2 regions of the Ornithinibacter aureus genome follow, and region 2 is predicted to be linked to the other one. Evidence: riboswitches for the same ligand, from Rfam matches in the RefSeq annotation. Region 2 holds a riboswitch; the other holds the start of a gene.
The links. Region 2 has a riboswitch for S-adenosylmethionine ahead of metX (homoserine O-acetyltransferase MetX). Riboswitches for the same ligand answer to the same signal wherever they lie in the genome.

Region 1: linked by a shared signal. The riboswitch ahead of C8E84_RS04990 (aminotransferase class V-fold PLP-dependent enzyme) and the one ahead of metX (homoserine O-acetyltransferase MetX) in region 2 are both predicted to bind S-adenosylmethionine.

What each region holds. Positions count from the first base shown of each region.
Region 1 is NZ_VMSB01000001.1:1,042,518-1,048,543, reverse strand. It holds gene leuS (leucine--tRNA ligase) at 1-2,346, shown strand, start outside; SAM riboswitch class IV at 2,561-2,676, shown strand; gene C8E84_RS04990 (aminotransferase class V-fold PLP-dependent enzyme) at 2,720-4,195, shown strand; gene C8E84_RS04985 (ankyrin repeat domain-containing protein) at 4,466-4,768, opposite strand; gene C8E84_RS04980 (acyl-ACP desaturase) at 4,885-5,820, shown strand; gene C8E84_RS04975 (DegV family protein) at 5,885-6,026, shown strand, end outside.
Region 2 is NZ_VMSB01000001.1:925,918-931,943, forward strand. It holds gene C8E84_RS04460 (RNA polymerase sigma factor) at 1-1,512, opposite strand, end outside; gene C8E84_RS04465 (universal stress protein) at 1,815-2,210, opposite strand; gene metX (homoserine O-acetyltransferase MetX) at 2,276-3,406, opposite strand; SAM riboswitch class IV at 3,423-3,534, opposite strand; gene C8E84_RS04475 (DUF4192 domain-containing protein) at 3,590-4,702, opposite strand; gene C8E84_RS04480 (YkvA family protein) at 4,824-5,243, opposite strand; gene C8E84_RS04485 (EcsC family protein) at 5,412-6,026, opposite strand, start outside.

The DNA.
Region 1 (6,026 bases), 120 kb from region 2:
GGCGGTGAGGACCGCGCGTGGGACACGTTGAGCGCGAGGGAGCGGGCCGGCATCCTCGACGCGTCGCGCCTGGCGTACACGAGCGAGGCGCCGGTGAACTGGTGCCCCGGTCTGGGCACGGTGCTCTCCAACGAGGAGGTCACCAACGACGGCCGCTCCGAGCGGGGCAACTTCCCGGTGTTCAAGCGCAACCTGCGCCAGTGGATGATGCGCATCACCGCGTACACAGATCGCCTCGCCGACGACCTCGACCGGGTCGAGTGGCCCGAGAAGGTCAAGATCATGCAGCGCAACTGGATCGGGCGCAGCCACGGCGCAAAGGTCACCTTCCCGATCGTGCGTACCTCCGGTGACCCATTGGTCGATTCAGGAATGCCGGATGCCGGGATCGAGGTCTTCACGACCCGTCCCGACACGCTGTTCGGCGCCACGTTCATGGTGCTGGCCCCCGAGCACCCGCTCGTCGACACGCTCGTCCCCGCAGGTGGCTGGCCCGAGGGAACCAAGCCCGCGTGGACCGGTGGCGCCGACACCCCGGCTCAGGCCGTCGCGGCCTACCGCCTCGCGGCCTCACGCAAGAACGACATCGAGCGCCAGTCCGAGGGCAAGGACAAGACCGGTGTCTTCACCGGTGGCTGGGCGACCAACCCGGTGACGGGCACCCGTATCCCGGTGTTCATCGCCGACTACGTGCTCATGGGCTACGGCACCGGCGCCATCATGGCCGTGCCCGCGCAGGACGAGCGCGACTGGGACTTCGCCACCGCGTTCGACCTGCCGATCATCCGCACCGTGCAGCCCTCGCAGGGGCACGACGAGAACACCGCCTTCACCGGCGACGGCCCGGCGATCAACAGCAGCAACGACGACATCGACCTCAACGGGCTCGGGGTGGCGCAGGCCAAGGAGCAGATCACCGCCTACCTGGCCGAGCGGGGCCTGGGCGAAGCGACCGTCACCTACAAGCTGCGCGACTGGCTGTTCAGCCGCCAGCGCTACTGGGGCGAGCCGTTCCCGATCGTCTTCGACGAGGACGGTGTCGCCCACGCGCTGCCCGACGAGATGCTGCCGGTCGAGCTTCCCGAGGTGCCCGACTACAGCCCGAAGACCTACGACGCCGAGGACGCCAGCAGCGAGCCCGAGCCGCCGCTGTCGCGCGTCCCGGACTGGGTGGAGGTCGACCTCGACCTCGGTGACGGCCGCGGCACCCGCCGCTTCCGCCGCGAGACCAACACCATGCCCAACTGGGCGGGGTCGTGCTGGTACTACCTGCGCTACCTCGACCCGGCGAACGAGAGCGCTCTCGTCGACCCCGAGAACGAGGCGTACTGGATGGGCCCGCGCCCCGAGCCGGTCACCGGCGCCCCCGCTGGCACCCGCGACCCGGGCGGTGTCGACCTGTACGTCGGTGGTGTCGAGCACGCCGTGCTGCACCTGCTCTACGCCCGGTTCTGGCACAAGGTGCTGCACGACCTGGGCCACCTCAGCAGCGACGAGCCGTTCCGCACGTACTTCAGCCAGGGCTACATCCAGGCCCCGGCGTTCACCGACAGCCGTGGCCAGTACGTCGAGGCCAAGGAGGTCACCGAAGGTGTCGACGCCGACGGTCACCCGGCCTTCACGTGGAACGGGGAGCCGGTCACCCGCGAGTTCGGCAAGATCGGCAAGTCGCTGAAGAACATGGTCAGCCCCGACGAGATGTACGCCTCGTTCGGTGCCGACACCTTCCGCCTCTACGAGATGGGTCTGGGCCCGCTCGAGCAGAGCAAGCCCTGGGACACCCGGGCTGTGGTCGGCAGCCAGCGCTTCCTCCAGCGGCTGTGGCGCAACGTCGTCGACGAGGAGAGCGGCGAGGTCGTCGTCGTCGACACCCCCATCGACGATGCGACGAACCGGGTGCTGCACCGCACCATCGACGCCGTGCGCGCCGACTACGCGGGGCTGGGCTTCAACACGGCCATCGCCCGGCTCATCGAACTCAACAACGCCCTGACCAAGCTGCCCGGGGGAGTGCCTCGCGAGGCCGCCGAGCAGATCGTCCTCATGGTCGCGCCCCTCGCGCCGCACATCGCCGAGGAGCTGTGGGCCCGACTCGGACACACCGAGTCGCTGGTCCACGAGGCGTTCCCGGTGGCCGACCCGGCCCTGCTCGTCGAGGACACCGTCACCTGCGTCGTGCAGGTGCGCGGCAAGGTTCGCGACCGCATCGAGGTGCCGGCCGACATCAGCGAGGACGCCCTGCGAGAGCTGGCGCTGGCGAGCGAGAGGGTCCAGGCGGCGGCGCCGGACGGCATCCGCACGGTGATCGTGCGGGCGCCCAAGCTCGTCAACGTCGTTCCGGCCTGACGCGCCCCCACCCCGGAGGTTTATCGGGTGACCCGATAATCCCGATCCTCACCCGACAAGGCTTCCCGGGTGAAGTAGGGCGTTGCCGGGGGAAGTTGCGCCTCGGCTCTGCTCAGCTGCGAAACGTGCGGCGGATGCCCTGCCCGGCTGCACATCTCGCGACGTGGACCCGGGATGCCGTGGCGCGGCATCCGCTTCTACGCTTGCCCACGTAGGTCATGAGTGCCAGCGACAAGCCCCGGCTCGTTGGTCAGCAACCCTCCTTCCGCGGTGGGGTGCTCCGGGTGACGACCTGGTCGACGTCGAAACCGGCGCCGGCAAGCGCGGATCACGGGGTCACCCGAGGTCCACAGTCCCGACGGAGACCTCCATCGTGTCGATCGCCCCGAGCACCCAGTCCCACTCCATCCACCGCCGCCCCAGGCTGCGGGCCGTCCCCGACGTCGACCTGCTCGCCCCTCGCACCGGGTCGGATGCCGTCGCGCGCCTCGCGCACCCGTCGCACCCGTCGCACCGGGGCGCCGCCGGCCTCGACCACGCAGGCCTGCCCCCGGTGGTGCGCGCCGGCCTGGTGCCCACCCTGTCCGGAGACTGGGTCGACTACGCGAACCTGGACCACGCGGCATCCACGCCTGCGTTCGAGCGGGTCGCTCAGGCCGTGGAGTCGGCCACCCGCACGTACTCCAGCGTCCACCGCGGCACGGGGTGGCTCTCGCGGGTGACCAGCGCCCACTACGAGGCGGCTCGCGACGAGGTGGCCCGCTTCGTCGGTGCGCGTGAGGACGACGTCGTCGTGTTCACCCGTGGCACCACCGACTCGGTGAACCTGCTGGCCCGGGCCCTGCCGCGCAACACCACCGTCATCGTGTTCAACTCCGAGCACCACGCGACGCTGCTGCCGTGGCCGAAGCGAGGAACGGTGCGCCTGCCCGTGCCCGGCAGCGCCCGCGACGCCGAGGTGCTGCTCGAGAGCGCCCTTCGTGACCTGCCGGCCGGCACGGCTCGGCGACCGCGTCAGGCCCTCGTCGTGCTGACGGCGGCGAGCAACGTCACCGGCGAGTTCTGGCCGGTGGAGTCACTGACGGCCATCGCCCGTCGCCACGGCGCGCGCGTGCTGCTGGACGCCGCGCAGTCGGCCGCCCACCGGCCGATCGACCTCGCGGCGCTCGACGTCGACTGGGTCGCCTTCTCGGGGCACAAGCTGCACGCCCCGTTCGGCACCGGGGTGCTTGCCGGGCGCAGCGACTGGCTGGATGCCGCGGCGCCCTACCTCGCGGGTGGCGGCGCGACCGCGCAGGTCACGGCCGAGGCGACGCGCTGGGCGACGGGTGCTGCCCGCCACGAGGCCGGCAGCCCGAACGTGCTCGGCGCCGTGGCGCTCGCGGCTGCGTGCGCGACGATCCGCGAGCACCGGGCCGCGATCGACGCCCACGAGGCTGCACTCACGACGGCCCTGCGCGCCGGCCTGCGGGCCATCGACGGGGTGCAGACCTACTCACTGTTCGGTGAGGACACCGTCCGCGGGCCGGTCGTGACGTTCACCGTCGACGGGCTCGACAGCCAGCTCGTGGCGGCGGCGCTGTCGGCAGAGCACGGCATCGGGGTGCGGGCCGGCAAGTTCTGCGCGCACATCCTCGTCGACACCCTGCTCGAGGAGGGGTCGGACGAGCACGACAGCGCGGTTCGTGTCAGTGCCGGCCTGGCGAGCACCCCCGAGCACGTGGCCCGGCTGGTGGCGGCCGTGACGGCGCTGGCGGCTGACGGACCGGGCGCCGAGTACGAGCTGACGCAGCAGGGCTGGGCGCCGGTCGATGACACCCGCGAGCTGGACGCGCCGCTGCCCTGGTGAGCGATCGGCGCTTCGGCGGCCGACGACTTGGTGCTCCGGTGGCCCATCGCGGGGCTGGTGACCCGACCCTGCTCGAGGCTGAGAGAGGGGCATAGGGGTGCTGTCAGGAGACCTTTCGCCGCGCAAGGACTTCCTTGTCGGGCGCAAGGACTCCTGACAGCACTGGTACCCGGGCTCACAGGTTCGAGCTGGAGCGGCGCCATGTCACCCCGCGTCGGAACAGTTCTCGCCCCCACGCGGCGCAGGTTTCGCCCCACGTCGGCACAGACCTCAGGTGTCGGTGGCGCCCATCGCGACGAGACGCTCCACGACGCTGGTCAGCCCTCGGGCCCGAGCAGCCTGCAGCGGGGTCTGACCCTCGAGCACGGAGATCAGGGTCGGGTCGGCGCCGTGGTCGAGCAGCAGGTGGGCCATCCGTTCGTGCCCGAGGTCGATGACGGCGACGAGCACGGTCGACTGGTACTCGGCGTGCGAGAAGTTCACGTCGACGCCGCGGGCCAGGTGGTGCAGCACGAGGTCCTCGTCGCCGGCGCACGCGGCGCCGAACATGTCCTTCCAGTCGCCAGCAGCCATGCGGCAGAGGTTATCCGGGAAACGCCGCGCCACTGGGGTGGTCTGCGCGTCCGTGACGGTGCAGAGTGAGACTCCACGGAGGTGACGCCGGTCACAGCCGCTCCCGAGGAGGACCCATGGCCGATCTCGACACCGGACGACTGCTCGCAGCCCTCGAGCCCGTGGCGGAGGAGAACCTCAACCGCCACCTCGCCACCGCCCAGGAGTGGATGCCGCACGAGTACGTCCCCTGGTCCCTCGGCCGCGACTTCAAGGAGCTCGGCGGTGAGCCGTGGTCGGTGGAGCAGTCCCAGCTGTCGCCGATCGCCCGCACGGCGCTCGAGGTCAACCTGCTCACCGAGGACAACCTTCCGAGCTACCACCGCGAGATCGAGCGCGCGTTCGGCCGCGACAGCGCGTGGGGGGCCTGGGTGAACCGCTGGACCGCCGAGGAGGGCCGCCACGCGTTCTGCATCCGCGACTACCTGCTCGTCACGCGTGGGGTCGACCCCGACGAGCTCGAGCGGGCCCGCATGGACACCATGGAGACCGGTTACGACTCCGGTGACAAGCCGCTGCTCAACGTCTGCGCCTACGTCTCCTTCCAGGAACTGGCCACCCGGGTCTCGCACCGCAACACCGGCAAGTTCACCGACGAGCCGATCGCGGAGAAGCTGCTGATCAGGGTCGCCAAGGACGAGAACCTGCACATGATCTTCTACCGCAACATCATCCAGGCGGCGCTCGAGCTGACGCCCAACCAGACGATGCGGGCGATCACCGACGAGGTCGTGAACTTCCAGATGCCGGGCGCGATCATCCCCGGCTTCGGGCGCAAGGCCGTGCAGATGGCGATGGCCGGCATCTACGACCTGCGCATCCACCACGACGACATCGTCCAGCCGCTGCTGCGCCAGTGGGGCATCTGGGAGCTCGAGGGCCTCGACGCCGACGGTGAGGCTGCCCGCGACCAGCTCGCCGCGGCCGTCGCCGCCCTCGACGCTGAGGCCACCCGCTTCGTGGAGAAGCGCGAGGAGCGGGCGGCCAAGATCGCGGCACGCAAGAACGCGTGACCTGCCCACCGGCATCCGGCCGCTGCGACCTGTCGGGGCGGCGACCGACGACTACCCTGCTCGGGTGAGCACCGCCCTCGTCACCGACTCCACGGCCTACCTGCCGTCCGCGCTGCTCGACGGTCTGGACATCCGGGTCGTGCCGCTGCACGTCGTCGTCGGCGGGCGCACCCACTCCGAGGGCGTCGACATCGACCCCGCGGCCG
Region 2 (6,026 bases):
GTCCTCGCCGAGCGGGGTGTGCAGCGAGATGGGCTCGCGGCCGTACTTCTGGACCTCGACGACCTTCTCGGGGGTCATGTCGAGTTCCTTGGCCAGCTCCTCCGGGGTGGGCTCGCGACCCAGGTCCTGGAGCATCTGCCGCTGCACACGGGCCAGCTTGTTGATGACCTCGACCATGTGCACCGGGATGCGGATGGTGCGGGCCTGGTCGGCCATCGCACGGGTGATGGCCTGACGGATCCACCACGTGGCGTACGTCGAGAACTTGTAGCCCTTGGTGTAGTCGAACTTCTCGACCGCACGGATGAGGCCGAGGTTGCCCTCCTGGATCAGGTCGAGGAAGAGCATGCCGCGCCCGGTGTAGCGCTTGGCCAGCGAGACCACGAGGCGAAGGTTGGCCTCGAGGAGGTGGTTCTTGGCCTTCTTGCCGTCCTGGGCGATCCACCAGAGCTCACGCTTGAGCTTCATGTCGATCTTCTCGCCGGAGTTCAGCTTCTCCTCGGCGAACAGGCCGGCCTCGATGCGCTTGGCGAGCTCGACCTCCTGCTCGGCGTTGAGCAGGGCGACCTTGCCGATCTGCTTGAGGTAGTCCTTGACGGGGTCCGCGGTGGCACCTGCCGTGACGACCTGCTGGACGGGTGCGTCGTCCTCGTCGTCGTCGCGCAGGACGAAGCCGCTGGTCTCGGTCTCCGGCTCGGCAGGCTTCTTGGCCTCGTCGTCCTCCTCGTCGTCCTCGACCTCGTCAACGGCCTCGGCGGCCGCCTCGGTCTCGGCAGCGGCAGCCTTCTTCGCGGCCGCACTGCGACGGGGAACGGTGGTCTTCGCCGGAGCGTCGGTGCCGGCGGCAGCGGCAGCGGCCTTGCGGGTGGTGGTGGCCCGAGCTGCGCGCGGCGCAGCGGTCTTGGCAGCGGCGGTCTTGGCAGCGGCCGTCGAGGATGCCGTCGTCTTGGCCGCGGCGGTCTTCGTCACCGTTGCTTTCGTGGCAGTCGTCGTGGCCGGTGCAGCCTTGGTCGCCGTGGCCTTCGCGGGGGCCGCCTTCGTCGCCGCGGCCTTGGTTGCAGTCGCCTTGGTTGCAGTCGCCTTGGTTGCAGTCGTCTTGGTCGCGGCGGCCTTGCTGGCAGTCGCCTTGGTTGCAGTCGCCTTGGTCGCGGCGGCCTTGCTGGCAGTCGCCTTGGTCGCGGCGGCCTTGCTGGCAGTCGCCTTCGTCGCCGCCGCCTTCGCGGGTGCCTTCTTCGCCGTCGACGCCGAGGCTGCGGCCTTCTTGGTCGTGCGTGCCGAGGCAGCAGCCACGCCGATGTGGGCCGGGTCCATGACGACCTCGATGCCATTCTCGCCGAGTGCGCTCAGGACGACGCGTCCACGCTTGGGCTTGACCTCAGCGCTCTGCATGGCGTGGGCAACCTGTTCACCGGTCACCGACCCCGTGGCCGCCCCGATGCGAATCAGTGCCTGCAGTGCCTCGTGAGAGAACTCCGGGGGAAGTGCGCCGAGCTCGGGGGATGTGTTGGACACAGGCGACACCAACAACCTTTCGTCGCGGAAAACCGGGATCCGGGCGCGCAGAGCAACGCCGGGGCCGGCTGAGGGGGAGGTCCTGTGCGACACCGTGTCGTCCGGCCGAGGTGGCTGGGCCGGGGGTGTGGCCAGGTGCGCTCTTCCATTATAAAACGCGCGTGCCCATTCCGGCACATCGCACCGGGTGTCACCGGTGGCAATCGAGGTGCGCGAGAGCCGAGAAGGAGCAGACGATCAACTGTGCTCAGCCCGTCAGCTGTGCTCAGCCCGTCAGCCGTGCTCAGCCCGATCAGCCGTGCTCAGCCTTTGACGGCGAGCACCGCACAGGGAGCGTCGAGCAGAATGCGCTGGGCGTTGGAGCCCAGGATCAGCTTCCCGACCGGGGTGCGGCGCCGCAGGCCGATGACGATCAGGTCGGCGTCGGTGCCATTGGCGACGGCGATGAGGTCCTCGGCGGGCTCGTTGCCACGCACGAGCTGGCGGACCTCGAGCTCGAGGCCGTGGCCACTCAGCTCGTCGGTGACGCGCTGGAGCTCGGCCTCGGCAGTCTGGCTCGTGTCGTCGTCGTAGTCCCGACCACCACGGTTGGAGTTGATGACGACGAGCTTGGACTGGCGCAACCTCGCCTCCTCGACCGCTCGGGCGAGGGCTGCCCGCCCTTCCTTGGTCGGTACGAACCCGACGACGATGGTCACGATTATCCTCCTTGGGGGCGGGACTGCACTGTCTCGTGAATGACGTTACCGCAGTCAGGGAGCCCTCAGGCAGTGCCGAGCGAGCGCGCGATGACAGCACCGACCTGATCGGTCTCGATGAGGAAGCCGTCGTGGCCGAACCGCGACTCGATCACCGAGAACTCGGTGCCCGTCCTGGCCGCCACCATCGCCTCCGACAACCGCAGGGGGTACAGACGGTCGGTGGTCACCCCGGCCACGTGCAGCGCTCCCCGGTAGGCCCGGAGGGCGCTGGCCACTCCCCCGCGGCCTCGCCCGACGTCGTGGCTGTTCATCGCCTCGGTGAGCACCACGTAGCTGTTGGGGTCGAAGCGCCGAGCGAGCTTGGCTGCGTGGTGGTCAAGGTAGCTCTCGACGTCGTAGCGCCCTCCGCCACCGAGCGGGTCCTCGCCCGCCCTGGGCGAACGGCCGAACCGGTCGTCGAGCTCACCCTCGTGACGGTAGGTGGTGTGGGCGATCCGCCGGGCGATGCCCATCCCCGTGACCGGCCAGTCCTCGTACCCGTAGTAGTCGCCGCCCCGGTACGCAGGATCGGAGCGGATCGCCAGGAGCTGTGGCAGGCACCAGGCCACCTGGTCGGCCGTGGCGTACGGGGTCGACGCGAGCACGAGGGTGCGTTCGACGCGCTCGGCCTGGCCCGTGGCCCACTCCAGGGCACGCATCCCGCCCATCGACCCGCCGAGCACCCCGTGCCACCGCTCGATCCCGAGCGCATCGGCCAGAGCCACTTCCGCGGCCACCTGATCGCGGATCGTGATGAAGGGGAACCGGCCTCCCCACGGCCGACCGTCAGGGTCCGCGGATGCCGGCCCCGTGCTCCCCTGGCACCCACCGAGCACATTGCTCGCCACGACGAACAGTTCGTTGGTGTCCAGCGGCGCCCCCGGCCCGATCAGGCCCGGCCACCAGCCGGGTGACGCGTGCCCGGGGCCGACCTCACCCACGACGTGGCTGTCACCGGTGAGGGCGTGCTCCACGAGCACGGCGTTGTCCCCCGATGGCGAGAGCGTCCCCCAGGTCTCGTAGGCCACGGTCACGTCCGGCAGGACCCCACCGCGCTCGAGCGACAGGTCCCCCACGGCCGCGAACAACCGGTCCCCGACGGGGTCGCCTGCACGCCAGACCGCCGAGGTGGACCTCGTGGGGGTGGCTGTCATGACAGGTGCTCCTTGACCATCGCGCTTGCCGCACCGGGACGGGTGGGGCCGGGTCATCACCCGGGGCACCCCACCGCGAGGAGGGTTGCCGCCCAGCAAACCGGGGTTTGGCACTGGGACTCATGACCGGCCTCCATGCTAAACCGCCCCTGACCTGCATGTCCCAGTGCGTCCGAGTTCCGGTCAGCCCGCGCGGCCCAACCTGTCGTCGCCGCCCTGCGTCACCCCCTCCGTCGTGGTGATGGCGGGAAATCGGATGCCGCCGTCGATGAGTTTCGCGAGGAGCGCGGCCAGGCGGTAGTCGGGAGCGAGGAGTTGCGCCCGCTCGATCGCTGCACGCGCGATCGTTCCGTCCCCGCTGGCCCAGGCCACATGGGCCACGACCGTGCAGACGGCCGCCGCCTCCTGCGCTGCCTCGTCCGGCAGCGAGCGGCACAGCGAGACCAACCGCCGCAGCACCTCGTCACTGCCCTCGCCCGGCTCGCCGTCGAAGCCCATCCCTCCCCACGAGGGCATCGTCGACTCCAGCAGAAGCACGGCACCGCGGTGGAGGTCGGCGAGCGGCAGCACCCCGGGAGCCAGCCACGCGATGACGGCATCGCGCCAGGCGATGTCGTGCAACCCGAGCGCGAGGTCCGCAACGACGGTCGGCGACGGGCGCTGCCCACCACCATCGCGGGCCATACCGTCGGTAGGCGGTCGGCGCAGGACCTCCGCCCACGCCCGCGCGGAGCGACGACGCAACCGGCGACGCGGCATCCCCTCGCGTGCCCCGATCGCGGCGGCCACACCCGTGCTGGCGACGGGGTCGGCCCGGACCAGGTCGTCGACCGCGCTGCGCGAGAGCAGCGGGGCGCGCCCTCGTGCGACGTACTCGGCCACGCCCACCACATCGGCCGGGTCCGGAAGGGCGATTCCTTCCGCAGGACAGCAGTCCTGGTCACAGCGCGGGGAGTAGCGCCGGCCGTCCCTGACGACCAGGACGTCGAGCACATCGACGCCCACCTGCTCGAGGTGGTCGGCCACCGCGAGCGAGAGGGGGACGCTCGCGTCGACCCGGTCCTCGAACGACACGACGATGGCCGCGCTGGCGCCGTCGCGGACCATCGGCCCGGTGAGCCAGGTGGCGACCTCGGCCTCACGACCGGGTGGTGGGATGTCGACCCGGGCGACGAGCCCGAGGAGACGGCCACGGATGGAGACGACCACGACGCTGTCGCGCGGGTGGTAGCCCAGGTGATAGGGCAGGACCGAGACGATGTCGCCCGGCCCTCGAAGGGTGATGTCTGGTGTCATGACGACACCCTCCCCGCATGCGAGGAGGGTGTCAGGTCAAGGCCGAAGGGCCTGTGGACAAGGGTGCGTCAGCGCCCGGTTGTGGACAACCGCACCCGCAGCGACGCGGGCCCGGCGGACGTCAGCGGATGACGTCGCCGCGAACGGTGTGGGACGTCGAGGAGGAGCCGCCGGGGAACGCGTGCCCCGAGGAGGCGGCGTAGGCGGGCGAGACCTGCGCGAGCTCCCACTCGAGGAACGCCTCGGTCTCCTCGACGAACTGCGTGGCCAGCCATGCCATGACGAGCGCGTCGTCCGCGAGCCCGGCCAGCAGAACGAACTCGGGGATGAGGTCGAGCGGGGACACGATGTAGGCGAGGGCGGCGACCATGAGAGCGAGGCGGCCCTTGCTGATCGCGGTGTACTCCCCCGTGATCGCGGCCCGCACGAGTCGGGGGAAGGCCCCGGCACGCTCACCGAGCGAGGGGCCGCCGGGACGGATCGCGACGCGGACGGCCTGGTAGACGGCGGCGATGGCCGCGAAGCGCTTGGGTGATGCCATGGGTTCCTCCTGGGTCAAGCCGGTCACTCGTGGGCGTGGGTGCATCACGGTGCCGTTGTGCTCAACGAAGGACGTACGGCGGGTGATTCCCGTTCCCGGACCAGACGTGATGCGCGCCTCGCTCCTCAGGTGCCCCTCAGCGGCCCGACCGAGCAGGCCTCTGCAGCCTCAGCGCTCGATGGCGGGCGCCACCCGCGGGAACTGGTCCTTGGCGTTGCGGGCGAACCGGCTGAGCATGTACGCGTCGACGCCGCCACCGACGGCAGCGCCGACGACGGGCACGAGGCGCCCCAGCCGCGCGAAGGACTTGGTGCCGACCTGGGCGAGCAACCGGAAGCCGATGCCCTTCTGCACCACCATGAGCACCGGCCCGGGCAGTCGCTGCACGGCCAGGTTGGACAGCGTCCCGCCCGGCACGACGACGTTGGCCTTGCGCAGCAGGTCGTCGGCGTCGGCGCCGACGAGGGTGAGGAGCACGGCGGTGCGGATCTGCTCCGAGGACAGGTCGTAGCCGCGCACCTTGGCGATCGAGGCCGTCATGCGCGTGGCGAGCAGGTAGAACGCGAGCAGGTTCACCGGCAGCGCCAGCGGGAGGGTGATGAATCCACCGACGCTGGTCAGGAAGCCGGTGCCGGCCCCCTTGGTCACGTGGCTGCGAACGATCGCATCGACCGCCGCCTCGACGTCGCCGCCGTTCTCCCGCAGCGCCGCGTCGGCCTCGTGGGCGGCCGAGTCGAACCAACCCTTGCCGTCGACCCCGAGGTCGAGGATGTTCTGGACGAA